Regions from separate parts of the Sagittula sp. genome, predicted to be linked through region 1. Evidence: riboswitches for the same ligand, from Rfam matches in the RefSeq annotation. Region 1 holds a riboswitch; each other region holds the start of a gene.
The links. A riboswitch is a leader RNA that binds a small molecule or an ion and turns the genes downstream of it on or off. The one in region 1 is predicted to bind cobalamin.
Positions count from the first base shown of each region.

Region 1 (10,196 bases):
CATGGTGGAGGCCGCGCTGCGCTGAGGCTAGCGTGCCACCGCCAGCAGCCCCTCCACATCGAGATGCGTTTCGAGGTGATCCGCCAGGGCATCCAGCGTCGCGTCCACCGTGGCATCGTATGCCTGCGACGAGGCCACCCCGAACCGCTTCAGGAACCCCGCGCGGAAGGCGTCGTCGGTGAACATGCCGTGCAGGTAGCTGCCCATCACGCGGCCATCCGCGGAACAGGCGCCCTCGGGCCGGTTGTCGACAAAGGCGAAGGGCCGCGCGCAATCCGCGCCGGTCGTGCGCCCGATGTGGATCTCGTACCCGGCGAAGGGCAGGGCGGTCGCGGCGTGTTGCGCGCGCACCCGGGTCAGGCGCTTGTCGCCGGTCATCACCGTGTCGACGTCGAGCAGCCCGAGCCCCGCCGTCTCGCCAGCCGCGCCCTCGATCCCGTCCGGGTCGGCCACGCTCCGCCCCAGCATCTGGAAGCCGCCGCAGATGCCCAGCACATGCCCGCCGCGCCGGTGATGGGCGGCCAGGTCGATGTCCCAGCCCTGGTCGCGCAGGAAGGCCAGGTCGCCCCGCGTGCTCTTCGAGCCGGGCAGCACCACGAGGTCGGCATCGCCGGGGATCGGCTCTCCGTGCCCCAGCATGGTCAGCCGCACGCCCGGCTCCTGCGCCAGCGGGTCCATGTCGTCGAAATTGGCGATGCGCGACAGGCGCAGGCAAACGATGTGCAGCCCCGCACGCCGCTCCGGCGCCCGGATGTCGAGCGCATCCTCCGCGGGCAGTTTCCAGGCATGGGCAAACCACGGCGCGGTGCCGAAGCCGCGCCAGCCGGTGCGCGCCTCGATCAGCGCGTAACCGTCGTCGAACAGCGACGGGTCGCCGCGGAACTTGTTGATCAGGAAGCCCGCGATCCGGGCGTTGTCCGCGGGCGAGAGCACCGCCTGCGTGCCCACCACCTGCGCGATCACGCCGCCCCGGTCGATGTCGCCGATCAGCACGACGGGCAGGCCTGCTGCTTCCGCGAAGCCCATGTTGGCGATGTCGCCGGCGCGCAGGTTGACCTCGGCCGGGCTGCCCGCGCCCTCGACGATCACCAGGTCATGGCGCGCCTTCAGACGCCCGAAGCTCTCGGTGACATGGCCCAGCAACTGCGGCTTCAGCGCGGCGTATTCGCGCGCCCGGACCGTGGCGAGCCGCTTGCCCTGCACCACCACCTGCGAACCCACGTCGGTTTCGGGCTTGAGGAGGACCGGGTTCATGTCGGTGTGCGGCTCCAGCCCGCAGGCCCGCGCCTGCAGCGCCTGAGCGCGCCCGATCTCGCCGCCGTCGACGGTGACGGCGGCGTTGTTCGACATGTTCTGCGGCTTGAACGGCGCGACCGACAGGCCCCGGCGCAGCGCCGCGCGGCAGAGCCCCGCCACCAGCACCGACTTGCCCACGTTGGACCCGGTGCCCTGAAGCATGAGTGCGCGCGTCATTCCGGATCACGATCCCCGGGCAGCGGCAGCTGCGCGAGATGATATTCCCGCGCAAACCGCGACGCGGGCCGCGCGACGAAAAGGACGGAACCCACGGTGAAAAGCCAGGTCGCCGGGTACTGCGTCTCCTCCCAGAAGAACAGCACGGACCCCACGAGGAAGGCCATCCCCGCGCAAAGGTCGATGGTGGTATAGAGCTTCTCGTAGAAGCCATAGACCTCCTCGTGCCGGGAGGTGGCGTCCTGCATCCGTTTCCTGAACATCGGGCGGCGGTCCCTTCATGGCCTGGGCGTACTGACCTCCACCGTTACCAGCCTGCGAAGCAGGGTCAACGCACCGCCCGCCATCGCCCGTCGCCACGCACTCGAAGACAGCCTGAGAACAAAACCGCCCGGCGGTCCGAACAGCGCCCCCGAAACACCTCTGACGACGCTGCCACATCGGCCGTGGATGCAAAGAAACCAAAACGGAAAGTGTCCGGAAAAAGCCCCGACCCGCGGCTAAGGTGTGCCTTTGCACCTTCCAGGGAAACGCGACGCCAGCGGTCGCGGAGGGCCAGGAGACCTTAGGCAGCTTCGTCGCTTGACCCTCCCGCGAGGCCACCACCGACAAATCCGCGCAACAAGAAAATTCGCCCTCGCCTTTAACGCGAGACCGCGACCCATCCCGCCCCGCGCCTCTGGCAAATGCCGCGCCCTTGCCAGCCATATGACGCATGCGGCCTCGTCAGGACGCCTCCGGCGGAGGTATTTTCGCCAAGATGAAGGAGAGGGTCGGGCACCGCGCCTCGGGCCTTCCGGGAAGGGGGAGACGCGGTGCCTTCACCTTGGGCGGTCATCGGGACCTCTCCCTGTACCGCCCGGCGAGCCTCCGCGATTCCGGTTAAGAAAGCCTTTCCTTCATCTTGGCGAAAATACCTTGGGGGTCTGGGGGGAACCCCCAGCGGGTCGGGGCGCCGCAGGCGCGCCGAAACCCGGATCCCGCAGGCTCAGAACTCGACACCCTTCTGCGCCTTCACCCCCTCGCGGAACGGGTGCTTGACCAGCGTCATGTCGGTGACGAGGTCCGCCGCCTCGATCAGTTCGGGCTTGGCATTGCGCCCGGTCAGGCAGACGTGGGTCATCGGCGGCTTCTGTTCCAGCAGGAACCCCACCACCTCGTCGATGTCGAGGTAGTCGTAGCGCAGCGCGATGTTGATCTCGTCGAGCAGCACGAACTGCACCTCGGGGTCGAGGATCTGCGCCTTGGCGATCTCCCAGCCGTTCCGTGCCGCCGCGATGTCGCGCTCGCGGTCCTGCGTCTCCCAGGTGAAGCCCTCGCCCGACACGAAGAACCGGCATTCGGCCGCGAAGCGTTCGCGCAGGAAGGTGCCTTCGCCCGTGGGCCAGGCGCCCTTGATGAACTGCACCACCGCGCAGGGCATGCCGTGGGCGATGCAGCGCATGATCATCCCGAATCCGGAGGACGACTTGCCCTTGCCGGTGCCGGTGTGGACGATGATCAGGCCCTTCTCCTCTGTCTTGGTCGCCATCATCCGGTCGCGGGCCGCCTTGATCTTCTTCATCTTTTCAGTGTGGCGGGCGTTCTCGTCTTCGCTCATGGCGCGGGCTCTCCTTGACATTGCCGGGCGTCCGGCGCATCAGCCGGGGTGCTGGTGCCTGTGTCTAGCAGGTGAAAAGGGAATGCGCAGCCCCGCGTCGGGGTCAGGCGCAGCCGCCCCCGCGACCGTGACCGGAAAGGGCCCGAAGCCACTGGCGAGATCGCCGGGAAGGCCGGGTGCCGTTGGGCAGACAGGGACCCCCTGCCGCCCAGTTCCGCAAGCCGGGAGACCTGCCAGTGGCCGCGCCGTGGAAGGGGCGGAGGAACGAAACCGGACGGGGTGATCCGGGGTCGGGAGAGGGCCTGTCATGGCCCGTGCCCCGCTCAAGGTCCCCCCATGAGACGCGCGAGGTTGCCATGTCATCGGAAGCCGAACTTCTGGTCTGCGTGAAGTGCCGCCGGGGGCAGGAGATCCCCGCCGACGACCGCCGGCCCGGCCAGGCGCTCTACGACGCGCTGGCCGCCCGGCCTTTGCCCGCGGGCCTGCGCCTGACCGCCGTCGAATGCCTGCAGAACTGCGACGCGGGCTGCACCGTCGCCCTGCGCGGCGGCGACCGCTGGACCTACGTGTTCGGGAATGTCGACGAGGTGTCGCATCCGGACATGCTGCTCGACGGCGCGGCGCGCTATCACGCGACCGGCGACGGGCTGATCCCGTGGCGCGAGCGGCCCGAACACTTCAAGCGCAACTGCGTGGCGCGCATCCCGCCCCTGACCCCGAACACCCCACTGGAGGCCGACTGAATGACCGATCTAGCCAAACTCCCCGTCACCGTGATCACCGGCTTCCTCGGCTCCGGCAAGACCACGCTGGTGCGTCACCTGATGCAGAACCCCGGTGGCCGTCGCCTGGCCGTGGTGGTCAACGAATTCGGCGACGTGGGCGTCGACGGAGAGATCCTGAAGTCCTGCGCCATCCCCGACTGCCCTGCCGAGAACATCATGGAACTGGCCAACGGCTGCATCTGCTGCACCGTGGCCGATGACTTCATCCCGACGATCGAGGCGCTGATGGCGCTCGATCCGCGCCCCGATCACATCCTGATCGAGACCTCTGGCCTTGCCCTGCCGAAGCCGCTGCTGAAGGCCTTCGACTGGCCGGACATCCGGTCGAAGATCACCGTCGACGGCGTGATCGCCCTGGCCGACGCAGAGGCGGTGGCGGCAGGCCGCTTCGCCCCCGACGTGGCGCGCGTCGACGCACAGCGCCTCGCGGACGACAGCATCGACCACGAAACGCCGCTGAGCGAGGTCTTCGAGGACCAGATCTCCTGCGCCGACATCATCCTCCTGACCAAGCCCGACCTCGCCGGTCCCGAAGGCGTGGCGAAGGCCAAGGCGATCATCGCCGCCGAGGCGCCGCGCCCGCTGCCGGTGGTCGAGGTCGCCGAGGGCGTGGTGGACCCGCGCGTTATCCTCGGGCTGGAAGCGGCCGCCGAGGACGACATGGACGCGCGCCCCTCGCATCACGACGATCATGACGACCACGAACACGACGACTTCGAGTCGATCGTGGTGGAACTGCCGGAGCAGGACACGCCCGCGCAGCTCGTCGCTGCCATCGAACGGCTCGCGAAGGAACAGAACATCCTGCGGGTGAAGGGCTACGCCGCCGTGAAGGGCAAGCCCATGCGCCTTCTGGTGCAGGCGGTGGGGGCGCGCGTGCGTCACCAGTACGACCGCCCGTGGAAGCCGGACGAGGCGCGCGTCAGCCGTGTCGTGGTCATCGCGGAACACGACGACATCCGTCCCGACGCCATCCGGTCGGTCCTCGGCGCCACGCCGGTCGCCGCAGAGTGACATGAAGTAGGGCGGGGCTCTGCGCCGCCTTCCCCGGGAACCGCCGATGCACGTCATCTTCCGCGAAAGCCACGGCCTCGAAGAGAGCGAGACGCCGCAGGACCTGGGCCAGAGCCCGGCGGACCTTGTCGTCCTGTCGTTCTCCGACAGCGACCTCGGCGCCTTCGCCGAAGGCTGGCGGCGCGGCGGCGGACCGGAGGGGCGGATGCCCACGCTCCGCCTTGCCAACCTTGCAGCCCTCAGGCATCCGCTTTCGGTCGACACCTATGTCGAGCAGACGCTGGAGGGCGCGAAGGGCATCCTGATCCGGCTGATCGGCGGCGTGCCCTACTGGTCCTACGGCTTGCAGCAGGTCCTGGCGCTGGCGCAGCAGAAGGGCATCGCGCTGGCCGTGCTGCCCGCCGACGGGCGCGAGGACAGGCGGCTCGACGAGATGTCGACGCTGCCGGTGTCCACGCTGCGGCGGCTGGCGCATCTCTGCGACGCGGGGGGCACCGTGGCGGCGCAGGCCGCGCTGGCGCAACTGGCGCTGGCGGCGGGCCTCTATGCCGGGCCGGTGCGCGGCGCCAAGGGCCTGCCGCCGCTGGGCGCCTGGACGCCCGAACACGGCGTGACCTGCCCGGTGCTGACGCGGGAGCCGGGCAAGACGCCGCTGGCGGTGGTCTTCTACCGCTCCTACCTCGTCTCCGCCGACCTCGCGCCGATCCGCGCGCTTTACGAGGAGTTCGCCGCACGCGGCTTCGCCGTCACCGCCTTCTTCGTGCCCTCGCTGAAGGCGCCGGAGGCTTCGGGCTGGCTGCGCCGCCAGATCGCGGCGCTGGCCCCGGCGGCCATCGTCAACGCCACTGCCTTCTCCGGCAAGGGCGCGGACGGCACCTCGCCGCTCGACGCCGCCGACGTGCCGGTCTTCCAGTGCGTGCTGGCCACCTCCGACCGCAAGGCCTGGGCAGAGGCCGACCGCGGCGTCTCGCCCGCCGATCTCGCCATGCACGTGGTGCTGCCGGAAGTCGACGGCACCATCCTGGGCGAACCCGTCTCCTTCAAGGAAACCGGCGCGCGCGACCCCGACCTGCAGTTCGCCCGCGCCGCCCATGCCGCCCATGCCGAGGGCATCGCGGCCCTCGCCGACCGGGTGGTGGCGCGCCTGTCCCTGGCCCGCCGCACCCCGGCCGAGCGCCGCCCCGCACTGATTCTCTCGACCTACCCGGGCAAGGACTGGAACATCGGCCACGCCGTGGGCCTCGACGCACTGGCCTCCGCCCGCGCGATCCTCGACGACCTGCGCGACGCGGGCCACGACGTGACGGGCGCCCCCGCCGACCTGCCCGCTGCCCTCCTGGCCCGTACCGAAAGCTGGCCGCTGGCGGAGTACGAGGCGGCCCTCGCCAGACTGCCCGACACCCTGCGCGACGACCTCCATACCGCCTGGGGCGCCCCCGACACCGACACGCTGGTCCGGGACGGCGCCTTCCGCTTCGCCGCCCTCCGCTGCGGCCGCGCGACGGTCGCGCTCCAGCCCGAACGCGGCACGCCGGAAACCCGCGACGACGACTATCACGACCTCTCGCGCACGCCCTGTCACGGCTACGTCGCCTTCTACCTCTGGCTGCAACAGCAGGCCGACGCGCTGATCCACATCGGCGCGCACGGCACGCTGGAATGGCTGCCGGGCAAGTCCGTGGCGCTCTCTGCCGCCTGCTGGCCCAAGGCGCTGACCGGCACCCTGCCGGTGATCTACCCCTTCATCGTCAACGACCCCGGCGAGGCGGCGCAGGCCAAGCGGCGCCTCGGCGCGCTCACCCTCGGCCACGTCCCCCCGCCGCTGCGCGAGAGCGGCACCCCGGACCGGCTCGCCCGGCTCGAGGCGCTGCTGGACGAATTCTCCAACGCCGACGGCCTCGACCCGCGCCGCCGCGACCGGCTGCAATCCGACATCCGGGACGAGGCGCAGGCGCTGGGGGTGGAGGACGACCTCGGCCTCGACCGCGCAAGCTCCACCGCCGAGGCGATCACCCGCATCGACCGCTTCGTCTGCGACGTGAAGGAAAGCCAGTTCGGCGAGGGCCTGCACATCTGGGGTCGCAGGGATCCGACGGCGCAAGACCTCCCACAAGACCTCACCGGCTCGCCCGCATCCGAACGCCGCGCCATCCCCGCCGCGCTCGACGGCCGCCGCATCGCGCCGGGGCCCTCCGGCTCGCCCTACCGGGGCCGCCGCGACGTGCTGCCCACGGGCCGCAACCTCTTCACCACCGACCCCCGCGCCGTCCCGACCCGCGCCGCCCATGCGCAGGGCGTGAAACTGGCGGAGGAGCTGGTGCGCCGCCACCTGCAGGACGAAGGCGACTGGCCCCGCGGCCTGATCGTCGACCTCTGGGGCTCCGCCACCATGCGCACCGCCGGCGAGGAATTCGCCATGGCGCTGCACCTCCTCGGCGTGAAGCCGGTCTGGGACAAGGGCTCCGAACGGGTCTCGGGGATCGAGGTGCTGCCCATCGCGGAACTCGACCGCCCGCGCATCGACGTCACCCTCCGCGTCTCCGGCCTCTTCCGCGACGTCTTCCCGACGCTCTCCGCGCTCTTCTCACAGGCCGTGCGCGCGCTGGCGCAGCGCGACGAGGCGCCCGACTGGAACCCCTTCGCCGGGCGCGCCGACCTCGCCCGGGTCTACGGCCCCGCACCGGGCAGCTTCGGCCTGAACATGGGCGCCACGCTCGAGGACTACAGCGACGCGGGCCGCCGCGCCGCGGGGGAGGCCTGGCTTGCCGCCTCGGCCTTCGCGCTGGACGGCGACGCCGCCACCCGCGATGCGCAGGGCCTCGCCGCCCGCGTCGCCGCCGCCGACAGCTTCGTGCACCTGCACGACCTGCCGGAAACCGACCTGCTCCTGGCCATGGACTTCGCCGGGCACGAGGGCGGCTTTGCCGCCGCCCAGCAGGTCACCGGAGGCAATGCCGCGCTCTGGCATCTCGACAACACCGACCCCGCCCGCCCGCGCGCCCGCACCTTGACCGAGGAGATCGCCCGCGTCGTGCGCGCCCGCGCCGCCAACCCCGCATGGACCCGGGGCATGATGCCCCACGGCTTCCGCGGTGCTGCGGAAATCGCCGCCACGCTCGAACACATGGCGGCCTTCGCGCACCTGGCCCGGGCGGTCCCCGACCACCTCTTCGACCTCTACCACGACGCCACGCTCGGCGATCCGGAGACCGACGCCTTCCTGCGCGAGGCCAACCCGCAGGCCCATGCGGCGATGCAGGCGCGTTTCGCGGAACTGCACCGCGCGGGCCTCTGGACCAGCCGCCGCAACTCCATCCTCGCCGACATGGCGACCGGCATCGAAAGGGCGGCGGAATGACCGACGGCACGGACCCACAGGTGCGCGGCTGGTGCCCCGGCGCGCTCCGGCCCATGGCCTCGGGCGACGGCCTCGTGGTGCGTGTCCGCCCGTGCTTCGCACGGCTCACGGCGGCGCAGGGGCAGGGGCTCTGCACCCTTGCCCTGCGCTACGGCGACGGCGGGCTGGAAATGACCAACCGCGCCAACCTGCAGATCTACGGCGTGGCTGCGGCCGATCACCCCGCGCTCATTGACGGGCTGCGCGCGCTTGATTTGCTCGACGCCGACGAGACGCTCGAAGGCCGCCGCAACGTCCTCGTGGCTCCCGGCCACGTCCCGGGGGACCTGACCCACCGCCTGGCAACCGCGCTTTACGCCGCACTTCCGGAGCTGCCGGAGCTGCCGGCGAAGGTCGGCTTCGCCGTCGACACCGGCCCGGCGCCGGTGCTGACGAACGACCCTGCCGACTTCCGCCTCGAGATGTCCACCCGTGGCCCGATCCTCCGCGCCGACGGCACTGACAAGGGCCTGCCCGTCACCGGGGACGAGGCGATCCCGGCGCTGATCGCGCTCGCCACCCTCTTCGGCACGACCCGCACCCCGGGCCAGCGGCGCGCCCGCGCCTGGACCGCCGCGGGCGGGCTGCCCGAGGCCTGGCAGACCACGCCACCGCTGTCTTCCCCGCATCCTTCATCTTGGCGGAAATACCTCGGGGGTCCGGGGGCAGCGCCCCCGGCGGGTCGGCCCGGCGCCAGCCCGGACGATCCCGAAGGCTATGCCGCCCCCTTCGGCCGGATCGAGGCCACGGACCTCGCGGAGCTTCTCACCCGCTCCGGGGCCACCGCGTTCACGGTCACCCCGTGGCGGCTCCTGCTGCTGCACGGCGCCCGCCGCGTCGATCATCCGGGTTTCATCACCGATCCCGACGATCCGCTGCTGACCGTCTCCGCCTGCCGCGGCGCACCCTTCTGCCCGCAGGCCACGGTCGAGACCCGCGAACTCGCCCGCCGTCTTGCTCCCCATGTGCGCGACCTGCATGTCTCGGGCTGCGCCAAGGGCTGCGCCCGTGCCACGCCCGCCTCCGTCACCGTCACCGGACGCGACGGCGCCTATGACCTCGGTCAGGGTTGCGCAGGCGAGACCCCCCGGCTATCCGGCCTCACCGCCGACGCCCTCATCCAGGACCTCACCCGCCCATGACCTACCAGTACGAAACCGACGGGGCTGCGATCTACCGGCAGTCCTTCGCCACCATCCGGGCCGAGGCCGACCTCGCCGCCTTCGGTCCCGACGAGGAACAGATCGCCGTCCGCATGATCCACGCCGCCGGCATGGTGGGTCTGGAACGGCACATCCGCTTCTCCCCCGGTTTCGCCGCTGCCGCCCGCACGGCGCTGGAAAACGGCGCGCCGATCCTCTGCGACGCGCGCATGGTCTCCGAGGGCATCACCCGCAAGCGCCTGCCCGCCGACAACGCCATCGTCTGCACCCTGCACGACCCGGACGTGCCGGCGCTGGCGGCCAGCATGTCCAACACCCGCTCGGCGGCGGCGCTGGAGCTCTGGCGCCCGCACCTCGGCGGCGCGCTGGTGGCCATCGGCAACGCGCCCACCGCGCTCTTCCACCTCCTGAACATGCTCGAGGACCCGGACTGCCCGCGCCCCGCCGCCATCGTCGGCTGCCCCGTGGGCTTCGTCGGCGCGGTGGAATCGAAGGACGCGCTCTGGGCCGACCAGCCTGTGCCCTGCTGCATCGTCGAGGGACGCCTCGGCGGCAGCGCGATCACCGTCGCCGCCGTCAACGCCATCGCGAGCCGCGCCGAATGACCGCGCAGCACGGCACCCTCTACGGCGTGGGCCTGGGCCCCGGCGCCGCGGACCTGATGACGGTGCGCGCCGACCGGCTGATCGCGAACGCCCGCCACGTCGCCTACTTCCGCAAGGCCGGGCGCAACGGCCACGCGCTGACCATCGCCGGGCCGCTCC
Region 1 is NZ_JBRBWD010000023.1:42,652-52,847, reverse strand. Features, by position in the region: gene cobD (threonine-phosphate decarboxylase CobD) at 1-25, shown strand, start outside; gene ACU0DV_RS07690 (cobyric acid synthase) at 28-1,473, opposite strand; gene ACU0DV_RS07685 (YrhK family protein) at 1,470-1,736, opposite strand; gene cobO (cob(I)yrinic acid a,c-diamide adenosyltransferase) at 2,462-3,073, opposite strand; cobalamin riboswitch at 3,123-3,312, shown strand; gene ACU0DV_RS07675 (DUF1636 domain-containing protein) at 3,430-3,816, shown strand; gene cobW (cobalamin biosynthesis protein CobW) at 3,817-4,872, shown strand; gene cobN (cobaltochelatase subunit CobN) at 4,919-8,230, shown strand; gene ACU0DV_RS07660 (cobalamin biosynthesis protein CobG) at 8,227-9,411, shown strand; gene ACU0DV_RS07655 (precorrin-8X methylmutase) at 9,408-10,037, shown strand; gene cobI (precorrin-2 C(20)-methyltransferase) at 10,034-10,196, shown strand, end outside.

Region 2 (10,196 bases), on a different contig from region 1:
GCAGCGCCACCTGGAAGGCCGAGCCCGCCGCCACGCCATTGAGCGCCGCGACGATGGGTTTGGAGCTGTCGCGCAGGCAGGCATAGAGCTTCTTCCATTCGCCCATCCAGCTTTCGGCCCGGTCTGCGTCGAAGGTCTTGCTCTCGCCCAGATCCTGCCCCGCGCCGAACGCCCGGTCGCCAGCCCCTGTCAGGATGATGGCACGCACCTCGTCATCCGCTTCTGCAGCCACGAAGGCGTCGATGAGCATGTCACGCATGGACGTGTTCCACGCATTCATCTTCTCGGGACGGTTCAACGTGATTGTCAGAACGTTGGCGATTTTTTCGGTAAGAATGAAGTTGTCCATAGCATCCATTGCATTGTGATAGTTACTATTGGATAAAAATGACAGCAGGCATGTTTGTCAATCGTCTTGTCGCTCTCGGTTGAAATTCCTGTCTGTGTTACCGAAGACAGTGCGGTGCATTCTCAGGGTGTCTGCATGCGACCAAGGCGGGATCGAAGGACAAGATGGTGTCAGAACAAAACAAGAAGCCGGCGAAGCGGGCAGACCCCCTCATGGTGCAGTCGGTTGCCAAGGCCTTTCGCGTGCTCGAAGCCTTTGACGGCCAGCATCCGCAGATGACGCTCTCCGACATTGCCGAACAGACCGGCCTTGACCTCAGCGGGGCGCAACGCTTTGCGCACACTCTGGAATCGCTGGGGTATCTCGAGAAGGACACGCGCACGCGGCAGTTTCAGCTTTCGGTCAAGACGCTGGATCTGGCCCATCATTTCACCCGCACGTCACGTCTCGTGGACCGGGCGATGCCGGTCCTGCAATACCTCAGCAAGGAAACCGAGGAGACGGTGAACCTTACCGTTCTGGACGGGACTGAGATCGTCTTCATCTCGCGCTTTCTCAGCCGTCACGTGCTTCACACGGATGTGACCATCGGCACCCGTTTGCCCGCCTATTGCATGGCACCGGGGCGCGCGATGCTCTCACGGCTGCCGCCCGAAAAGGTGGCGGCGATTCTTGATGCCTCGGACATACGCGCTCACACCCGGAACACCGTGACGGACGTCGACAGGCTCAAGGAGATCATCGAAGAGACGCGTCTGAAGGGCTATGCCTGCGCGTTCGAAGAGGTCTACCACGCCGATGCTTCGATCGCGGCACCGATCCTCGGCGCTCAGGGCCAAGTGATCGGCTCGGTCTCGCTTGCGGTCTCGACCCTTCGTTACACGCCGGAACAGCTCGAAGCGTCCTTCGCCGCGATGATCCTCGCGGCCGGGAGGTCGATCTCCTTCTCCTGACGATCTGGGCCGCGGAGAGGGCAAGCAATCCTTAGGCGAGCCAGCCGTCTTGAAGAATCCGCCCGATACGCAGGGCCGGAAACGTTGAGGCTTGACGCCGGACCAGTTGTGGCCTCTCATATTGCCATAGCACATATTGCATGGTAATACTCATGGCGGACTCGCTCCTTCATCCCATCGACGCCGACGCGCCGCGTCCGCTGCGTTTCGAATTCGACGGTGCCGAGATCACCGCGCGGCTCGACGACACCGTGCTGGCTGCGGTGCTGGCTGCGCAGCCGCAGTGCGGCGTCAACGAATTCGACGGGGGCGCCCGCGCCGGGTTTTGCCTGATGGGCAGCTGCCAGGAATGCACCATGTGGGACGATCAAGGCCGGCGCCTGCGCGGCTGCATGACGGTCGCCCGCGATGGCCTGCGCCTGCGCTCGCGCCCATACGAAGAGGCCGACTGACATGCAGGCGGAGACGAAGATCGTCATCGTCGGCGCCGGGCCGGCAGGGCTCGCGGCAGCGCGGCGGCTCGTCGAGGTCGGTCTGCGGCCCATCGTTCTGGAGGAAAGCGCCCACCCCGGCGGGCAGGGCACCCGCCGCCTGTCGCCCCTGACCTCGCGCCACCGCGCCGCGCTCTTCGGAAAGTCGGCCGAGACCATCGCGCGCCGCGAAGAGGCCGAGGATGCGGTGCTGCAGCATTGCGATTTCCGAACCGGCACTTTGGCATGGGCCTGCCATGACAACCGGCTGGAGCTGCTTGGCCCGGACGGTTTCGACAGTATTACCTATAGCCACCTCGTCATCGCGGTTGGCGCGACCGACCGGCTGATGCCCCTGCCCGGCTGGACCCTGCCGGGTGTCTTCACCCTCGGTGGGGCACAGGTGGCGCTGAAACGGCATGCCAGCTTCATCGGGCGGAAGGTGATCTTCGCAGGCTCGTCGCCGCTGCTCTACCTCGCGGCAGCGCAGTACCTTCGGCTTGGGCACCGCGATCTTACCGTTCTCGACACGACGCCTATCGCGGGGAAGGCCCGGGCTTTCCCGGCCATGCTGCGCCACGCGCCGCGCAATGCGCTGCAAGGGCTTTCCCTGATCGCCGAGCTGTGGCGAGGCGGTGTCACCATGCGTTCGGGCGTGCGGCTGGAGGCGATCGAGGGCGACACCCGCGTCACGCGGCTGCGCTACACGACCGCCCGCGGCCGGGCCGTGACCGCCGAGGCGGACGCAGTAGCCCTGGGCCACGGGCTGCGCGCAGAGACCCAACTCGCCGAGCTGGCCGGCGCAACCTTCTCATTCGATCCGGACTTCCGGCAATGGTTCCCCTGCACCGACGCGGCGGGCCGCGCGGGCGAGCGGCTCTGGCTGGCGGGGGACAGCGCCCGTACCGGTGGCGCCGAAGCGGCGGATGCCGCCGGGAGCCTTGCGGCGCAGAGCCTTCTGGAAAGTCTCGGCCATCCGGTCCGGAGCGTCGTGATGAGGCGCGACAGGCGCCGAATGGCCGCGCAGCAGGCATTCCAGCGCGCGATGACAGGCGCCTTCCGCTGGCCTGCCGAGCAAGCCGCCGCGCTTGCCGATGACGTCCTGGTCTGCCGGTGTGAACGGGTCACCGCCGGCGAGATCCGAGCCGCCCTGAACGAGCCCTCCTGCCCGACCGAGGTGAACCGGGTGAAATCCGTGACCCGCTGCGGGATGGGCCGCTGCCAGGGCCGGTTCTGCGGACAGGCCCTTGGCGAGATCGTGGCGGCCGCTACAAATGCCCCGCCCGGCCGGCTGCGCGCGCAGGCTCCGGTCCGCCCCATCCCGCTGGTCTTCGACCCCAACGCGCGGGGGGAAGACGCATGAACCTGCGCCTGAAAAGCGACGTGATCGTGATTGGCGGCGGCCTCTTCGGCGCCTTCACCGGGCTCTTCCTCGCGCGCGCGGGACTGAGTGTCACGCTGCTCGAGAAGGGTCAGATCGGGGCGCAGGCCTCCGCCACAAATTTCGGAAACCTGCGGCTGCACGGACGATCCGCACGCCAGTACCCGCTTTCGATCCGCGCACAGCAGCTTTGGGAGGCTTACGGCTCCCTCACCGGCGAGGGTTGCGAGATCGAGCGCACCGGGCATCTCTATTTCGCCCACGGCCAACGCGGCGAGATCCAGCTGCGCAAGGACGTAGAGACCGCGACGCGGTTCGGGGTCGAGTCGCTGCTGCTTGAGGGAGATACCCTACACGCCCGGTTCGGCTTCCTGTCGCGCCACATCCGCCTTGCCGCGTTCAGTCCGCGCAGCGCTGTGGCCAATCCCCGTCTCAGCACGCCGCCCGTGACCCGGGCGCTGGCCCGGGTGGGCGGCACGGTGATCGAGGGCTGCGAGGTTGCGGGCTTTGACAGCACCGCTACGGGGTTCGCGGTCACCAGCGCGGATGGCAGGTGTTTCGAAGCGCCAAGGCTCGTCAACGCCGCGGGAGCCTGGGCCGGCAAGCTCGCCCAGCAGGCCGGAGAGCCCGTGCCGATGTTCAGCGCCGGCCCGCCGCAATTCGTCACCGAGCCCCTGCCGCACCGACTGCACCCGTCGGTGCATATGGTAGAGGGCGATGTCATCGTGCGTCAGATCCCGCGCGGCAACATCATCTTCTCGGGCTACCCGCGCACCCGTTCTCTGCCTTCGGGCGAGTTCACCTACGTGCCGCCAGCCAAGACACTACGAGGGATGCGCACGCTGGTCGAATGCATCCCCATGCTGGCGCGGGCAGAGATTATCCGCGTGTGGTCCGGGGTCGAGGGTTATCTGCCCGACATGCTCCCAGTGATTGGCGCCAGCACCACCACTCCGGGCCTGTTCCACGCATTCGGAGGCAGCGGCGGCGGGTTTCAGATTGCTCCGGCTGTCGGCGAATGCCTCGCCGCGCTGGTGCGGGGCGAGGCCTCAAAGGTCGACATCTCGGGCTACGGCATCGACCGCTTTACCGAGGGCTCCGAAGTCTCGGAAAAGATTCACCTGGAGTTCGACCAGTAGGCATTTGCGGACCCGCCTTCTTTGGGCGTGTGGCGTCCGATTCCGAGGCGGGGATGGGCGCGTAACCTCTTGCGCGATGGCGCTCGACGGCCGACAAGCTGATCTCTGGCATCTGCCCGCCCGCCCAATCAGCCCAGACAACCGGTGACGCGGGGCGGCTTCGCCAGTGCTGTCCGGCAAGCCCGCAGATCCGTCGCGAGTCCGGTCGGCGGCTGTGGCACCCGGGGCGCGTCGGTGATCCCCTTGATGACGAACAGGTTCAAACCGACGGGAGGCGTGATCATCGCCAGTTCGAGGTTGATCATCAGCAATACGCCGTACCAGACGAGGTCGATGTCCAGCGCGTGTATGGTCGGCAGCAGGATTGGCGTGGTGATCAGAATGATCGCGATGGATTCAAAGAACATACCCATTAAGAAGATCAGCGCCATGACCACGAGGAAGGAGGCCAGCAGAGACAGACCGAGCGCGGCAACAGCCTCCGTCACGCCGACCGGCAGGCGGATGATGCTGATGGCATGGCCGAACATCGCCGCCCCCACGATGATCATGGAGACCATCATCGAGGTCCGCATCGTGGCATAAGCGCAGTCCCAGATCATGCGTGGTGTGAGGGTGCGATAGGCCAGCGCCGCAACGAGTAGTGCGTAGAGGCACCCGGCGGCGGCGGCTTCGGAAGCGGTGAAGACACCCGCGTATATGCCGCCCATGATGATCGGCGGGGTCAGCACGGCCCAGATCGACTTGCGCAGCGCCAGCATCACGGCGCCCCATCCCGACCAGGATGTATGTTCGCGTGTGCCGCCGTTCCACATGCAGTAGATAGAGAACATGATCGCCAGCATCAAGCCGGGCAGGATACCGGCGAGGAACAGCGCGCCGATGGAAGCGTCCGAGACGATGGCATAGAGGATCATCGGGGCCGAAGGGGGAATGAGAATGCCCAGGGTTACACCCGCGGCGATCACCCCCCCGCGCCTCGCGTTCCGGATAGCCATAGCGCTTCATTTGCGGGATGGCGCTGGAACCGATCGACAGGGCCGTGGCCACTGACGATCCGGAAATCGCGGCGAAGATCGTGCAGGACACCACCGTCGCCACCCCGAGGCCGCCCCGGATGTGGCCGATCACCGTGTTTGCCATGACGTAGAGATCGTCGATGACCTTCGGTTTGATCATGATCTGCGCCATGAAGGCGAAGAGCGGGATGGTCATCAGCACAGGTTTGGACAGGTGCGCCATGACGGTGTCGGAGATCGGGCCGATATGGCCCTCGAAGATCAGCAGGATCGCCGTGGCCGTCAGCCCCAGCGCGGCAAAGATCGGCATTCCGGTCAGGAGCAGCAGGATCAGCCCGCCGAAGACTAAAAGGATGGTCATTGGCTCCGCCCAGCGAGGGTGTCGAGGATGCGCGTGAGCGCGACGAGGACCAGCATCGCCGCCGCAAGCATCAGCGGCGCCTGGGGGATCCAGCCCGGGATTTCGAGGTGTCCGGTGGTGTAGCTGCCGACCATGCGGGAGAATTCCACCGCTTCCCACGTGGACAGGAACAGGACGACGGCCAGCACCAGAAAGGCGAGGCCGGCAAACACCCGTTGTACCGCGCGGGACGGGCCGCGCAGGCGGTCGGTCAGCAGGTCGATGGCGATGTGATCGCCCCGCCGGTAGGCTTCCGCCACCCCGCAGGAAATCATCGCCACCAACATCCAGCCGGTCACCTCGTCGGACCAAAGAAGCGGGCTGTGCAGGACGTAGCGCATGAAGACCGCGACGACGGTCAGCCCAAAGGTGCCGAGGATCAGGAGGATCGACAGCGCAGCGCAAGCGCGCGACAGAGCCGCTGCCACGCGGAAGGGGAAGGAGCGAGAGGCGTCATGCGCCCCTCCCCGCTCAACAGGAGACATCAGCTGCCGCTCGACAGCTGGCCGATCAGCTGGAGGAGCTGTTGGCTGTCCGGGTCGTCACGGTTGAACTTCGCGTCGAAGGCGGGACGCATGACCGCTTCCATCGCCTTGTTTTCCGCCTCGGTGGCAACGTGCACCTGAACGCCCTTCGCTTCGAGATCACCCGGCGCAGCGGCAATGCCTTCTTGCCCCGGTACTCGGAGGTGAAGAGCCCGCCGGGCCTGTTCACATGCGGATCGTCATACATCTCGGCAGGACGGGAAACCGGGGCGAACAGCAGGTCGTTGGCCTCCATCACCTGCACCATCTCGTCGAAGGGCCGTGCAACGATCACCGCCGCAATCTGCGGCAGGGTCCAGTCACGCGCTCTGATCTGGTCGGGGCGGGTCTTCAGACGGTCATCCGCGAGCAAGTGCTCCAGCCCGAGCCCGATGCACAGTTTCTCCCACTGCCCGTCCGTCGCCGCGCCCACGAATATCTGCCGCCCGTCCGCCGTTTCGAACAGGTCGTAGATCGGCCAGGAGAACACCCGCTCGGGCATCGGCGGGCTTTCCTCGCCTTCGATGTCGAACTGCACCATGTGCTGGGCCACCAGCAGAAGGCAGTTCTCGAACAGGCCCGAACGGACCGCAGCCCCCTGCCCGGTCTTGCCGCGCTGGATCAGCGCGCCGAGCACGCCGTAGGCGGCAAACAGCCCGCCCATGATGTCATTGGCAGAAGACCCGATGCGCAACGGACGCCGCTTTGGCCCGGTCAGGTACGCCATACCGGTCATCATCTGCACCACCTCGTCCATGGCTGCGCGGTGTTCGTAGCGACCCTTCAGAAAGCCCTTGCAGGAGGCGACGACAAGCGCGGGATGGCTTTGCCGCAGCTGGTCCGGCGCGAGCCCCATCTTCGCCAGGGTCTCGTCTCGGAAATTCTCGACAAAGACGTCCGCGGTCTCCTGCAGCGCGCGCAGCGTTGCGAGGTCATCTGCATCCTTGACGTCCAGCACAACGGATCTCTTGCCGCGACCACGCCAGTCCCGGGCATCGACATTAGGCGCAGACAGACCGGATCGTCATGGGCAGGTTGGCGGACATGGCGTTCAAGGCCTGCCAGTTCTCGTCGCAGCGCTGCCCGCGCGCGAAGCATGGGTTCGGTTGCCGCTACCAGCATCGGATTACCTGCCGCCAGTTCGCGTATACGATGTTCGAATAGGCCACGGGATATAGTGCCAACCTTGAAGCCAAAGTTCCGCAGTAGCCCGCGCAGGGACATTTCAAGCGTGATGAACCCTTGCTGCACCGCCTTGCGAGCGGTGAGCACAGCGCGAACCTCTTGTGCGGAGACTGATTTGCAGTGAACCGGTCGGAACCAGCCGAGGTGCGGCAGGCGTGCGATCCCTTCGGCATCCCGGCGGTCCGTCTTGATCGGCATGGCCTTCAAGGCGCCTTTCACCTGCCGGGTTTCCATCAGCACGACAGGGAGTTCAGCCGCGGACAACCCGCGATGCAGCCATTGCGACAGGGGGCCAGCTCCGAGCCCGATAGCCGCAGCTTCCCCGTCCTGATCGCCGATCCAGAGCAACAGCGCCTCGGGCTCGCTGGACACCTCCGCCTCCCTCACGATCTTCCCATGCTCGCTGATCACGCAAATTGCGGTCTTCTCAAGCGACACATCCAGCCCAATTCACAGCTTCATCCCGCAGTCCTCCATGTGGATCCGATACGGGAATGGCGCCAGCTTGCCCTCGATCTTGCAACGATAATGGGCGGGTCGCGAGACAGGCCCCGTTACGGCATCTCATAGCCACTAGATGGCAGCAGCGGCGAAAGCGATGGCGGCAATGGCGGATCGCGTGAACTGCCGGAATGGGCCTGCAGCGACGGCGCGCCAGAGGTGACCTTTGGCCTGCCCTTGCCGCACCGCCGCAGATCCGCTCCGAGCCTAATTTCGCCTTTCAGACGCACTCGCCATCCTCGGCTTCGGCGATTGCGTTCGTGCCGCCCCGCACTTGCCGTGCATCGGGAACTATGCCAGAGATTGCGGCGTCGGTTTCCTTCGGGAATTGAAAGGGAATCCGTTCCGGCTTCGGCCGGCAAACGGAACTGCCCCCGCAACTGTAGGCGGTGAGTGCCTCTCGATGCGCCACTGGGTTCGTCCCGGGAAGGCGAGAGGCGCTGTGACCCGTCAGTCAGGAGACCTGCCGACATGAACGAAACCACGACCGGACGGGGTGTGCCGAGGCGGGAAACATGACGTGGCCGCCGGGTCGCATTCCGTTTCGCGTCTTTCCCCTGATGGTCCTCTCTGACGGGACGGATCGGATGAGACAGACCTTGATGACGGCCGCGCTGTTGGCCAGCGCCGCGACGGCGCTGAACGCGCAGCAAACGAACTACCCCCTGACACTGACAAACTGCGGGCTCGATGTGTCGTTCGACGCCGCACCGGACACCGTGGTGACGATAGGGCAGTCCGCGACAGAGATCCTCTATTCGCTCGGCCTCGCGCCGAAGGTCTCGGGCACCTCGGTCTGGTTCAACCCTGTCTTGCCGGAGTTCGCGGAGGTCAACGAGGCGATCGAGCGGCTGGCCGACAACGACCCCAGCTTCGAGAGCGTGGTCGCGAAGAAGCCCGGGCTGGTCGCCGTGCAATACGAATGGCATGTGGGCGAGAGCGGCAACGTCGGCACACGGGAGATGTTCCACGACATCGGAATCCCGACCTACATCCTGCCCGCCGATTGCGACACCAAGGACAATTCCACCGGAGGCGATGGCACACGCGTCGGCGCCTTTGAGACGGCCTCGATCTACAAGGGCATTCGGGAGCTGGCGGAGATATTCGACGTGCGCACCGCGGGCGCAACCCTTGTCTCGGACCTTCAGGCGACCGAAGAACGCGCCATTGCCCGTGCGGAAGGCCTAGACCTGCCCGAGAACCTGTCGGCCGTGTTCTGGTTCTCCTCCGCCGACGTCGAAATGGATCCCTATGTCGCCGGACGCCTCGGGGCGCCGGGTTACATGATGTCCAAGCTGGGGATCGAGAATGTCATCGCCTCCGACGAGGAATGGCCGACAGTGGGATGGGAGAGCATCGCCCGGGCCGACCCGGACGTGATCGTCATCGCCTACATGGACCGCCGTCGCTTTCCCGCCGACGACATCGAGAAGAAGCTGGAGTTCCTGCGCACCGATCCTGTCGCAAGCCAGATGACGGCCGTACGCGAGGACCGGATCGTGCAGATGGATGCGCACGCCATGAGCGCGACGATGCGGTCGATCTACGGGCTGGAAACGCTCTCCGAAGCCCTTTCGAAGATGTCCTTCGAATGACCATGGCGGCCACACCCGCGCGCATCACGGTACGGCACGGGCTCTGGCTCGCGCCTCTTCTGCTTGGGGCCACCATCCTTGCAGGTACGGCAATCGGCGAGACCAGTCTGCCCTTTGCCGTGGTGTGCCGGACGCTGGCCAACCATCTGTGGGGCGCGGGCTATCCGGTCGACGGGATCGAGGCGGGCATCATCTGGAGTTACCGCCTCCCGCGGGCGATCGTGGCCGCCTGCTGCGGGGCTGGCCTCGCCCTGACCGGGGTCGTTCTTCAGGCGCTGCTGCGCAATCCGCTAGCCGATCCCTACCTCATGGGCTTGTCTGCAGGTGCCTCGACGGGGGCGGTCCTCGTGTCGGTCGCGGGCATCGGAGGCGGGGCAATCTCGATGTCGCTCGGTGCGTTGTCCGGAGCGCTTGTTGCCTTCGGATGCGTCGTGGCTTTGGCCCACGCAGTGAACGGAAGCGCGGGTGGCGGGCGCGGGACCCAGGCGGCGGCCGCAATCATCCTCGCCGGGATCGCCGGCTCGCAGATGTTCAACGCTCTGACCGCCTTCACCATCGCCCGTTCCGCCAATGCCGAGCAGGCGCGCGGCATCATGTTCTGGCTCATGGGCAATCTGTCGGGCATCCGCTGGGATGACGTCGGGGCCTGCACGGCCGTCTCCCTCGGGGGTGTCGCG
Region 2 is NZ_JBRBWD010000044.1:78,069-88,264, forward strand. Features, by position in the region: gene ACU0DV_RS19380 (enoyl-CoA hydratase/isomerase family protein) at 1-358, opposite strand, end outside; gene ACU0DV_RS19385 (IclR family transcriptional regulator) at 514-1,302, shown strand; gene ACU0DV_RS19390 ((2Fe-2S)-binding protein) at 1,455-1,754, shown strand; gene ACU0DV_RS19395 (FAD/NAD(P)-dependent oxidoreductase) at 1,756-3,135, shown strand; gene ACU0DV_RS19400 (NAD(P)/FAD-dependent oxidoreductase) at 3,132-4,292, shown strand; gene ACU0DV_RS19405 (TRAP transporter large permease) at 4,421-5,290, opposite strand; partial or broken gene ACU0DV_RS19410 (TRAP transporter large permease subunit) at 5,325-5,672, opposite strand; gene ACU0DV_RS19415 (TRAP transporter small permease) at 5,669-6,196, opposite strand; gene ACU0DV_RS19420 (CaiB/BaiF CoA transferase family protein) at 6,222-7,193, opposite strand; partial or broken gene ACU0DV_RS19425 (IS110 family transposase) at 7,205-7,870, opposite strand; cobalamin riboswitch at 8,217-8,406, shown strand; gene ACU0DV_RS19430 (ABC transporter substrate-binding protein) at 8,509-9,519, shown strand; gene ACU0DV_RS19435 (FecCD family ABC transporter permease) at 9,516-10,196, shown strand, end outside.
Region 2: linked by a shared signal. The riboswitch ahead of ACU0DV_RS19430 (ABC transporter substrate-binding protein) and the one ahead of ACU0DV_RS07675 (DUF1636 domain-containing protein) in region 1 are both predicted to bind cobalamin.

Region 3 (10,196 bases), on a different contig from region 1:
ACCGGCTGTTCCGGGGTGAAGACAAAGAAGCCATCGGCGTCGGTGACCGCGCGTCCCAGTTCGGTTCCGTCGGGGGCGGTGACGATCACCTCCTCGCCCACGGCCATCTCGCCGCTGGAGAAGCCGATCTCGCCCTCGATGGAGGACCCGGAGGGAAAGACGGCGGCGATGACCTTGTGGGCCTGGGCGGGCAGAGGCAGCGCCATGAGCGCGGCGGCAAGGGCGAGGCGTTTCATGTTGTGCCTCGCTGCAGCGCAAAGAACAGGTCCGGCTTGACTTTGCGGGCCAGCAGGACGGCAAATCCGGTCAGCAGCCCCTCGATGATCATCACCGGGATATGGGCGACGAACACCAGCTTGGCCGCCGGGATAAAAGCGTCGCCGGACAGCGCGAGGGAAAAGCCCACGAAAAGGGTTGTCGCGGCGATGCTGAAGCTGCCGCCGACCGCGCCCCAGATGGCCCCCGTCACCGGCGTCCCGCGCGAGATGAGCCGCCCGAAGAGGAGGCCCGCCAAGACGGCGGGCAATGCGATGTTCAGCGTGTTGACCCCGAGCACGGTGAGGCCCCCGAACCCGAAGAACACCGCCTGAAGCAGCAGCCCCACGAAGAGCGCCGGAAAGGCGGCCCAGCCGAGCACGAGTCCGGCAAGACCGTTCATGATGAGATGCACCGAGGACGGGCCAATGGGCACATGCACCAGCGAGGCCACGAAGAAACTGGCCGACAGGACACCGGCGGCGGGGATGCGTTCCATGGTCAGCGACCGCAGGCCGCAGGCGATGCCGCCCGCCGCCAGCACGGCCCCGCCGATCACGACCGGGTTGGAAAGGGCTCCGTCCACGATGTGCATGGCGTCACTCCAGTTCCCAGGCGCGGATCCAGATCACGGCGTCCTGGCTGAGTTCCTTGCCCTCGTGCTCGGTCACCGGGCCCACGCCGAGCGCGGCAAAGCCCCAGTGTCCGGCCCTCGGGATGCCGAAGGTGAAATACCCGCTGTCGTCGGAGAGGATCACGACCGCGCCGCCGGGCGGCGGGCTGACCACCGGATCGGTGGCGCGCGCTTGGTTCATGTCCGGCTCGGCCGCCATGAACTCCACCTCGATCTCGGCGCCGGCGACGGGCTGGCCTTCGGACATGACCCGTCCGGTGAAGGTGGAGCCGGCCAGCACGTTGTAGGGCTTGTTCAGCGGCAGGATCTCGGCCGGGAGACCGACCGGATTCATCCAGTCGGTGGGCAGTTCGCTGCGGTTGAGGAAGGCCTTGGTGTACTGCTGGATGTACTTGTCTTCGGATTCCTCGAAATAGGGCTGCGGGACGGTCACGAGCACGTAGTCGCCCGACCGCTTGACCGGGACGCTGCCCAGAAAGGCCGGGGCCTCGTTCTCGGACCCGGTGAAGACGGTCGGTTCGAGCGTGTCCAGAAAATCGGTGCGCTTGCCGTGATGCACCATGAAGAATTCCCGGGGCGTCTCCATCTCCATCACGTAGCCGTTGGAGAAGGGGTGCCAGAAGATCAGCTTGACCGGCACGTCGCCGGGGCGGTCGATGATGGTGTCCGATGTATATTCGAGAAGGAAATGCGCGTGTGTCATCGCCGGAAGCGCGATGCACGCCGCAAGGGCACTCAACCTGCGTTTCATGAAGTCGTCCCTGTCCACTGCGCCACACCCGGCGCGCGTCGTTTCTGGACGCAGGGAACGCTCGACCCCATCCGCGCGGCGGAATGACCCGCCGCCGCACGAGGCCAGACGCGCACCCCGGCGTCCGGTGGAAAAGCGCCTCTTCCATGGGCGCCAGTCCGGCAGGTCTCCTGGCTCGCGGGTCATCGCATCTGGACTGGCCTTCCCGGATTTCTCCAGTGGCATATCAGCCCTGCTTGCCGCTTACAGTTGCGGGGGCAGCTGCAGGGTAGGCACTGGCGTGCCGCACTGCATTCCCTCTTTCCTCCGGGGCGTGAAAACCCCGGAACCGGACGTGCGATTTCCTTGCCAGAAAAGCGCGCGCCCGGTCAATTGCTATTTTTGAGGGGCCAGGAACCGGCCTGACACAGGCGCGGTCCCCCGTGAAACGCGATGGGCGGGTGGGCGTCAGGCGTCTTCCGGCGCCACGGCTGCAAAGCTCAGCGCATGACCGCCCAGGTCGCGGAAGGCGCGCTGGCGGCAGGTCAGGACGATGATCTGGAGGTCGCCCGCCTGGCGATGCAGCGCGTCGAACATCCGTTCGATCCGGTCGTCGTCGGTGAAGACCAGCGCGTCGTCGAGGATCACCGGCGCGGTGCGCCCGGCGTGGGACAACATGCGCGCAAAGGCCAGCCGGACCAGAAGGGCCACCTGTTCCTGCGTGCCGCCGGAGAGTATGTCGACCGGCTCGCTCTGGCCATCGCGGAGCAGCGCGTCCGGCAGCAGGGATTCCTCGCCCCAGGTCAGTTCCGCGTCCGGCCAGAGCAGGTGCAGGAGCGGTTTCAGTTCCCGGGCGATGGGGGCGAAATAGCGGTCGCGGGCCTCGTTCCGGGCTGTTTCCAGCGCCTGTTCGAGCCGCCGCAGCACCGCCACCTCGTGTTCGATCCGGGCAAGGGCTTCGCGGGCCGACGTCAGCTTTTCGGTCGTCTCGGCCAGCCTCTCCTCGACCGCGTCCCCGGAGGACCGGCCGATGCGCTCTTCGAGCCGGGCGAGGAGCAGCTTCAGTCGGGCGGTTTCATCGCGCGCACGGGTTTCCACGGATTCCGCGCGTGTGAGTGCGGCGCGCGCATTGGCGGGATCGGGCGCATCCTTGGCCTTGGCGGCATGTGCGGCCTGCTCTTGGGCCAGTGCCGCCTCCAGCGCCTCCAGTTCGGAGGCCAGTTCGTCTTCCGTGGCGCCACCGGTCCGCGCAAAGGCGTCTTCGGCGCGCGTCAGGCGGTCTTGCAACGAGGTCAGGGCCGTGTCGGCGCGCAGCACCTCCGCCCGGGCGTCCGCCAGCCGTTCCGTTGCGGTGTCGAGCGCGCTGCGGGCGATGTCCCTTGCCTCTCTCGAGGCGGCGAGGTCTGCCTCCGCCTGCGCCAGATCGGGCAGATCTTCGCCCTCCACAGGGATGGGGATCCGGGAGAGCGCGGCGCGGAGCTGTTCGATACCCTCCGGCGCGAGGCTCTGCAGCACGGCTTTTGCCTCGGCGTGCTGCCGTTCCGCTTCGTTCCGGGCGGCGGCGGCATCGCGCGCGTCCTCCAGCGTCTCGGCACCGGCGGCTGCGAGTGCTGTGCGCAGCGCCTTGGCCGCGGCGTCCACGGTCCCCGTGTCGTGCCCGGTGTCGCCCGGTCGGATCTCCAAGTGACCGACACCGGCGATGTCGAGGCGGGTGGTCCGGGCGAGGGGGACCGTCTGTCCGCCGGGCAGAGCGGCGTCGCCGAAACGGATCGCTCCTTCGGAGCCTGCCGTGTAATGGGCGATGACTTGCGTGGCGGTGGCGTCGCGGGCGGCGATGGCGGCGGCATGGGCGTTGGCCAGCGTCTCGATCCGGCGCAGCGCCGTGGCGTCGGGTCCGTTGCGGGCGGCGCCTGCCGCCGTCTCCATCCGGCGGCGCATCTCCTCCGCCTGCGCGATGCGGTTTTCCAGTTCGTTGCGGCGATCGGCGCCGCCGCGCGCGGCCTCTGCCCGTTGCGCGGCGTTGCGGGTGGCCTCTGCCTTAGACAGGGCAGCCTCTCCGGCGTCGAACGTCTTTTGCGCGGCATCGCGTTTGGCCTGCGCCTTGTCCCGCGCGGCGGCCGCGGCCAGTTTTTCGGCGCCGGTGGCCTCGACATGGCGCGCGGCTTCGGCCCGTTCGGTCTGCGCGGCGCGGAGGGAGGCGAGTTTGCCCCGGGCCGCCTCCGCCGTCAGGCGCGCCATGTCGACCCTGCGGGCGGCGGCATCCAGTTCCTCGGCGTGGCGCATGGCGGCGGCATGGGCGGCGCGTGCGGTCTCCAGCTTTTCGCTGCGCTCGGCCACGGCGTCGGGGGCGTCCCATTCGGCAAGGTCGCGCCGGGCGCGCTTGCGCTCGGCCAGCGCGTCGTGAAGGTCGCGCGCGGTCGCCGAAAGGGCTGCCTCCTGCTCGGTCAGAGCCTCCACCGTGTCGATGGCGGCCTTCCAAGCGCCGCCGGTCTTCGGCTTGCCGGTGCCGGTGGCAAGAGCGGAGAGTTCGTCACGACAGCGCGCCAGCGCCCGGTCCATCCGCCGCCCGCCGGTCATCGCCTCGACCTCGTCCCCGACGGAGGTCATCAGGTCGCGGCGGGCTTCGAGCGCGGCCTGCCGTTCCTTCGTTGTGCCAGCTGTCAGATCGGTGACGCCCTGCCGCACCCAGATCAAACCGGACGGCCCGCCTGCGTCGCCGCCCAGCAGGTCGGCGATCCATGCCTCCGCCGCGTCGGCCTGCGCGATCAGCCGGCTGCCCTGATGGACCGTCGCCGAGGGCCTCTGCAACCAGCGCTTGGAAAGGGTGAAGCGGCCGTCGGCGGTCTCCAACTCGACCGTGACCTCCGGGGCGCCACCCGCGTGCGGCCTGAGCGACGAAACCTCCTTGTCGCGCGACCCGTGCGGCTTGAAGAACAGCGCCTGGATGGCATCGAAGAGGGTGGATTTGCCGTGTTCGTTGGGCTCGCAGAGCACGTTCAGCCCGTCGCCCAGCCCGTCGACCCGCGCCGGTTCCGTGAAGCGGCGGACGTTGTTGAGGGTGATGCTGCGCAGTTTCATTCAGCCTCCTCCCGCACATAGGCGTAAAGCCGGGCGAGGGCGTCGGCCGCCACGTCGCGATCCGCCTGCGACAGCGTCTCGGCGTTGGCGTCCGCCATCAGGCCGTCCGCCGCCAGCCGCAGCGCGCCCGCCCGGTCGATCGCATCGAGGTCGGCGGCCTCGAACAGGGCGCCGAGTTCGTCGGTCCGCAGCTCGAAATGGGCAAAGTCCGGGGCGGCGTCGTCAGCCGCGTTTCCCAGCGCCACCTGCTGCGGCAGGTTGGCCCAGCCGGAGGCCGCGACGCGCAAGAGTATGTCGCGCCGCCCGGTCGCGGGCAGCGCATCGGCCAGCGCCGCCGCGGCGTCCTGCCGTGCGGTGAGGGGCAGGGCGACCTCCCGCCAGAGGAACGATCCCGTGGGGACCTCTTCGATGGTGGGCACGGCGGCCGGACCGTCGAGGCTGACACACAGGCAGACACCGCGCTGACCATGCTTGAAACGGTCCTGTTCCGGGGTGCCGCTGTAGTGCACCCGGTCAGAGACCGTAAGCCGCCCGTGCCAGTCGCCGAGCGCGAGATAATCGAGCCGCGCGCTGCGGTCCCGGTCGGGCGCGATGGTGTCCCCGGCCTCGGTGAAATCGGTGACGCCTCCGTGCGCCAGACCGATGCGCAGGAGACCCTCGGCGCTGGTCATGCCGGGCAGGCACTCCGTCGGGTCGCTGCCGAGTGCGCGGTAGGCCACGGGGCAGGGCAGGAGGACAGCGCTGTCGCCCAGTTCACGCGGGGCGGTTTCGGTGACGGCGATGACGTTTGAGGGGGCGTCCTTGCGGATCGTGTCCCAGAGCGGTTCGGCATCGCGCATGTTGTCGTGGTTGCCGGGCAGGAGCCACCAGGTCACGCCCTCCGCCTCGGCCATGGCGCCGAGCGCCTGGCGGATCACCGGGGCCGAGGGCGTCGCCGTGTCGAAGGTATCGCCCGCCAGCAGCACATGGGCGGCACCACGGCTGCGCGCCGCCTCTGCCAGTTTGCCGATGACCGCGTGCCGCGCCTCCATCAGGCGGCCGCGGATGTTGCCGTCGGGCGGCTGCGGGATGTTGGCGAACTTCCGGCCGATGTGCAGGTCGGATGCGTGGATGAAACGGAAAGCCATGGCCTGCTCCTGGTATGCGATTCGTGCCTTCGCGGGAACGGAAGTCAGACTGCGGCAGGTGGGGGACAGAAACTGTCACGGCCCCTGCGCGGCTGTCCCGTCCTTCCTGGCACGGCCCGGAGGGTGGAGAGAACCATATTCGGGGCGACGCTCCAAGTGGGGACGGGATTATCCCTTCTCGCAGGAACGGGCGCGCCTGCGCCGGATGGTGGTGCAGACGCGGTCCTGACTGTCCAGGAACTTTCCGAAAGGGGCGGCCGGCCCAAACGGCGAAATGCCCGGGTCAGCGCCGCAGGTTCATCTCCTCGACGTCGACACCCAGCGGGTCGCTCAGGTCGGCAATGGAATCGTACAGCAGTTCGAGCGTATAGAGCGGGTTGTGCGCGTAGTTGCCCGGATCGGCGGTGACCAGCTTCCAGTTGAAGGCGGCGCGCAGGCTGCGCGGGGTCCAGGACTTGTAGGCCACCGGACTGCCGTCTTCCATGTCGATGGCGCCGTCGCCGTTGGCGTCGGCAAAGAAATAGGGGTAGCGCGTGCCGTCGTAGATCACCGGCGCCCCGGCGACTTCGGTGGTGTAGGCGCGGATCATGTCCATCAGCGTCCCGGCATTGGCGGCGATGTCGGAATGGATACCGACGTCGGTCTTGCCGCTGCCGTCGTAGCTTTGCCGGGCGATGCGGATGTCCTCGGGGGACTCGGCCTCGTGGCAGGTCTGGCAGGGTTCGAAAACGATCTCCAGCGTGTGCGGTTCGTGGCAAGAGTTGCAGCTTTCCACGGGCTTGGCGTGGAAGAACCGCCCGGAGTAGGTCTGGCCCTCGTAGTGATACCCCGCCTCGCCGTAACCGCCGAGCCAGGTGGCCGCAGCCGTAGCGTAGTGCGGGTTGATGAAGCCGAGATCGGCGTTGGGTTCGTCGACGGGCAGGCCCGCGATTGCCTTTTCCACGTCCGCCCCCGCCGACCGGCCCTGGTGGCAGGTCAGGCAAGACGCTTCGACGCCCGTCACCGGATGCACCACGCCGCTGGGGAAGGTGATCTCGCGCACCTCTGCCAGCCCGGCGTTATGGCACGTGCCGCAATCGACGACGCCGCCGGTGTTGATCGGGCCGTCCACGACACCGGCCTCCGTGCCGTCCAGCCCGTGGAAATCGCGGAACCCTTCGCCCGAATGGCAGGTGGCACAGCGCGCGTTGACCTCGCCCTCGTCGTCCCAGTGGCGGAACGCTTCGGCGGCGGCATTGGCATGGGCAGAGCGGAACCAGTCCTGGATCGCCTTGTCGTTGTCGATGTTGATCTCGGACGGCGAGAACGGGCCGGACTGCGGAAGCGCGAAGGGGATGACGGGGGCCTCGCCCTCCGCGTCGTCGGAGGCTGACTGCGCGGTTGCGGACGCGGCGAACAGCAGGCCCGCGATCACGCCCGCGGCAAGGGACGGCACGAGCGATCCGGGGAAGGGTGACGGCATGGGCAATCTCCTTTCGAAGCAGGTTTGCAATTGCAGCAAGGATCGCGCGGTTGCGAAAAGATGGCATTGATTCAAATCATATCGTGGACCGAAAGCCGCCGTTAACCTTCAACTTCGAGGCGTTTTCAACAGGCGCGCAAGGCACCGCAACCGAGTGGGAGAAGGATGGGTTTTTTCAGGGCGGGAAAGGGACTGGTCCCGGCGATCGCCGCATTGCCGGAACGCCGCGACGACACTTGCGTCACGACGGAAGAGGCGGCGGTCCTGCCGCCCGCGGGTCCGATCCTGCACGTCACGCCTCTGGTCGCCGAAGGTGACCGCGTGGCGCAGGGAGAGGCCGTTGCCCACCTGCGTCATGCGCCCGGTATCCGTCTGACCGCACCCATCGCCGGAACCGTGGCGCGGATCGTCATGCGGCCCGGGCGCAGGCTGGTGGAAATCGTGCTGTTCCGCGACGGGGACGCGGTTGTCCGGCACGAGACGAGCGACCAGACCCCGGAGGCCCTGCGCCGTCTCTTTCAGGCTTCGGGCGTCTGGCCCCTGCTGCGCAGGCGGCCCTTCGGCGGAATGCCCGATGCAGAGGAGGCGCCCGCCGCGATCCTCGTCATGGCGACTGACACGCGCCCGGGTGCCCCCGATCCCGGCGGGGCGCTTGAAGGGCGGGAGGAGGACTTTGCCCGGGGTGTTGGCGCGCTGCAGAAGCTGACCGATGGCCCGGTGATCGTCTTTGCCCAGTCGGACGCGTTGCCCACCGGGCTGTCGCTGAGCGCGCAGGTGGTCCATCGCGGCCGCCGTCATCCGCAGGGATTGCCGGGGATCTGCTGCCACGGGGTCTTTCCCGCGGGCCTTGGCGCGCCGGTCTGGGACATACATGCCGAAGACGTGGCCGCCATGGGCGCGCTGCTGGACACCGGGGTGCTGCCGGTCATGCGGCAGGTGCGCATCGGGGGGACGGGTCTGCGCGAAGGACGAAGCCTGCGGACCCACCCCGGTGCGGACCTCCGGCAACTCACCCGCCGGATCGTGGCCCCCGGACCGCACACCATCCTGTCCGGCAGTGCACTGGATGGGCACGTGGGTCACTGGCTCGCGCCGCGCGACCGGCAGGTGACGGTCCTGCCTGCACAGGGACCGGCGCGTCCTCGGCACTGGCTGGCGCAGGCGCTCGGCCGCTCCCCGCGCGGTCTGCCCGCGATCCCCACGGCGGGGCTGGAGCAGGCCTTCGCGGGCACGCTTCCCGCGGCGCCCTTCCTGCGTGCCCTTGGGGCGGGGGATGACGAGACGGCGATGAAGCTTGGCGTGCTGTCGCTGCTGGATGAGGACGTGGCCCTGGCCGATTACGTGCTGAGCGAGAACGGAGAGATCGCCACCCAGCTGCGCACCATGCTGGATCGCATCCGGTCGGAGTTCGCAGCGTGATCCGGGGGCTCTGGAACCGCGAAACCGTGGCCGCCGTGCTGCTTGCCGCGCATCTGCCCATCGTGGTGATGTGGATCGCCTACGGCGGGGCTGACACGCTGTTCCGTTTCGGCCTCGCGGCGCTGGTGATCGGCGTCTGGCACCTCGTCTTCCTGCTGGTGCGCGCGCAGGCGCCGTCGCTGTCCGCGGTCCTCGCCGCCCTCGCCATCGCGATCCTGATGCCCGAAGATCTGGGCACGTTGCGCGCGGCCTGGGGGATCAGTTTCGGCATCGTGATGGGAGAGCTGGTCTTCGGCGGCTGGGGCCGGAACGTGGTCCACCCGGCGACGGTGGCGCTGTCTTTCCTCGGGTTCGGCTTCCCTGCCTTCGGCTGGCCCGCGTTCGACGCGCCGGTGGCATGGGCGGTCGTGCCGGCTGCGCTGATCGGCATGGGGACGGGCGTGATGCCGGGCGGCGTGATCGCGGGAGCCGTGATCGTCGGTGCGGCGGCGGGCGTCTTCGGCGTGTTGCCGGTGCCGGTGCTGCACGTCGGCGCGCTGGTGCTGGTGCTGCTGGTCTCCGACCCCGTCACAAGCGCTGCGACCCGCGGCGGTCGCTGGCTGGAAGGCGCACTTTATGGCGCCCTCCTGATCCTGTTTGCAACCGGGTGGACCGGGGCGGAGCCGGTGCAGATCGCTGTCGCCGCCGCGCTGCTGGCCTCGCTGGCGGCCCCGCTTCTGGACGAGGCCGCGCTGGCGCTCTGGATCGCCCGCAGAAGGAGACGTCATGGCAGAACGTGACCTGAACCCGCTGCGCCGCCTGATGGCGCTGCCCAACGAAAGCCGCGCCAAGACGATCATCGTGGCGTTCCTCGTTTCGGCGATCTGTGCCGCGCTGGTCAGCGGCGCGACAGTGATGCTGCGCCCGATCCAGGCGGCCAACCGCGCGGCAGAGGAACAGGCCCGGATCGCCTCGCTGGTGGCGGGCATTCCCGGCATGTCGGCGCTGCTGGAGGAGGCGGGCGGAACACTTTCGACCGTGGTGATCGACCTCGACCGGGGGCGCGCGGCAGAGGACGTGACGCCCGCCACACTCGACGCGGCATTGGCCGATCCGGGCAACTGGACGGCGCTCGCGCCCGCCGAGGATCTGGCCGGTCTGGGGACGCGGCCCGACTTCGTGCAGGTCTACCTGCTGCGCGAGGGCGAAGAGATCTCGCTCGCGCTGCTGCCGGTCAGCGGGCAGGGATACGGCGGGCGGATCGACGCGATCCTCGCATTGCAGGGCGACATGAACACCGTCGCCGGTATCGCCGTCACCCACCATTCGGAGACGCCCGGCCTTGGCGGCCGGATCGAGGAGGCGTCCTGGCAGGCGGGCTTTGCCGGGACCGAACTGCGCGACGAAGCGGGCACCGTCCAGTTCCGCGTGGCGCAGGGGACTGCCACCGGCCCCTACGAGGTCGACGGCATCACCGGCGCCACCCGCACCGGGCGGGGCATGACGCAGATC
Region 3 is NZ_JBRBWD010000029.1:114,850-125,045, reverse strand. Features, by position in the region: gene ACU0DV_RS10440 (cobalt ABC transporter permease) at 1-236, opposite strand, end outside; gene cbiM (cobalt transporter CbiM) at 233-850, opposite strand; gene ACU0DV_RS10430 (DUF4198 domain-containing protein) at 855-1,640, opposite strand; cobalamin riboswitch at 1,784-1,988, opposite strand; gene ACU0DV_RS10425 (AAA family ATPase) at 2,088-4,697, opposite strand; gene ACU0DV_RS10420 (metallophosphoesterase family protein) at 4,694-5,824, opposite strand; gene ACU0DV_RS10415 (cytochrome c3 family protein) at 6,108-7,286, opposite strand; gene ACU0DV_RS10410 (Na(+)-translocating NADH-quinone reductase subunit A) at 7,452-8,705, shown strand; gene ACU0DV_RS10405 (RnfABCDGE type electron transport complex subunit D) at 8,702-9,484, shown strand; gene ACU0DV_RS10400 (FMN-binding protein) at 9,471-10,196, shown strand, end outside.
Region 3: linked by a shared signal. The riboswitch ahead of ACU0DV_RS10430 (DUF4198 domain-containing protein) and the one ahead of ACU0DV_RS07675 (DUF1636 domain-containing protein) in region 1 are both predicted to bind cobalamin.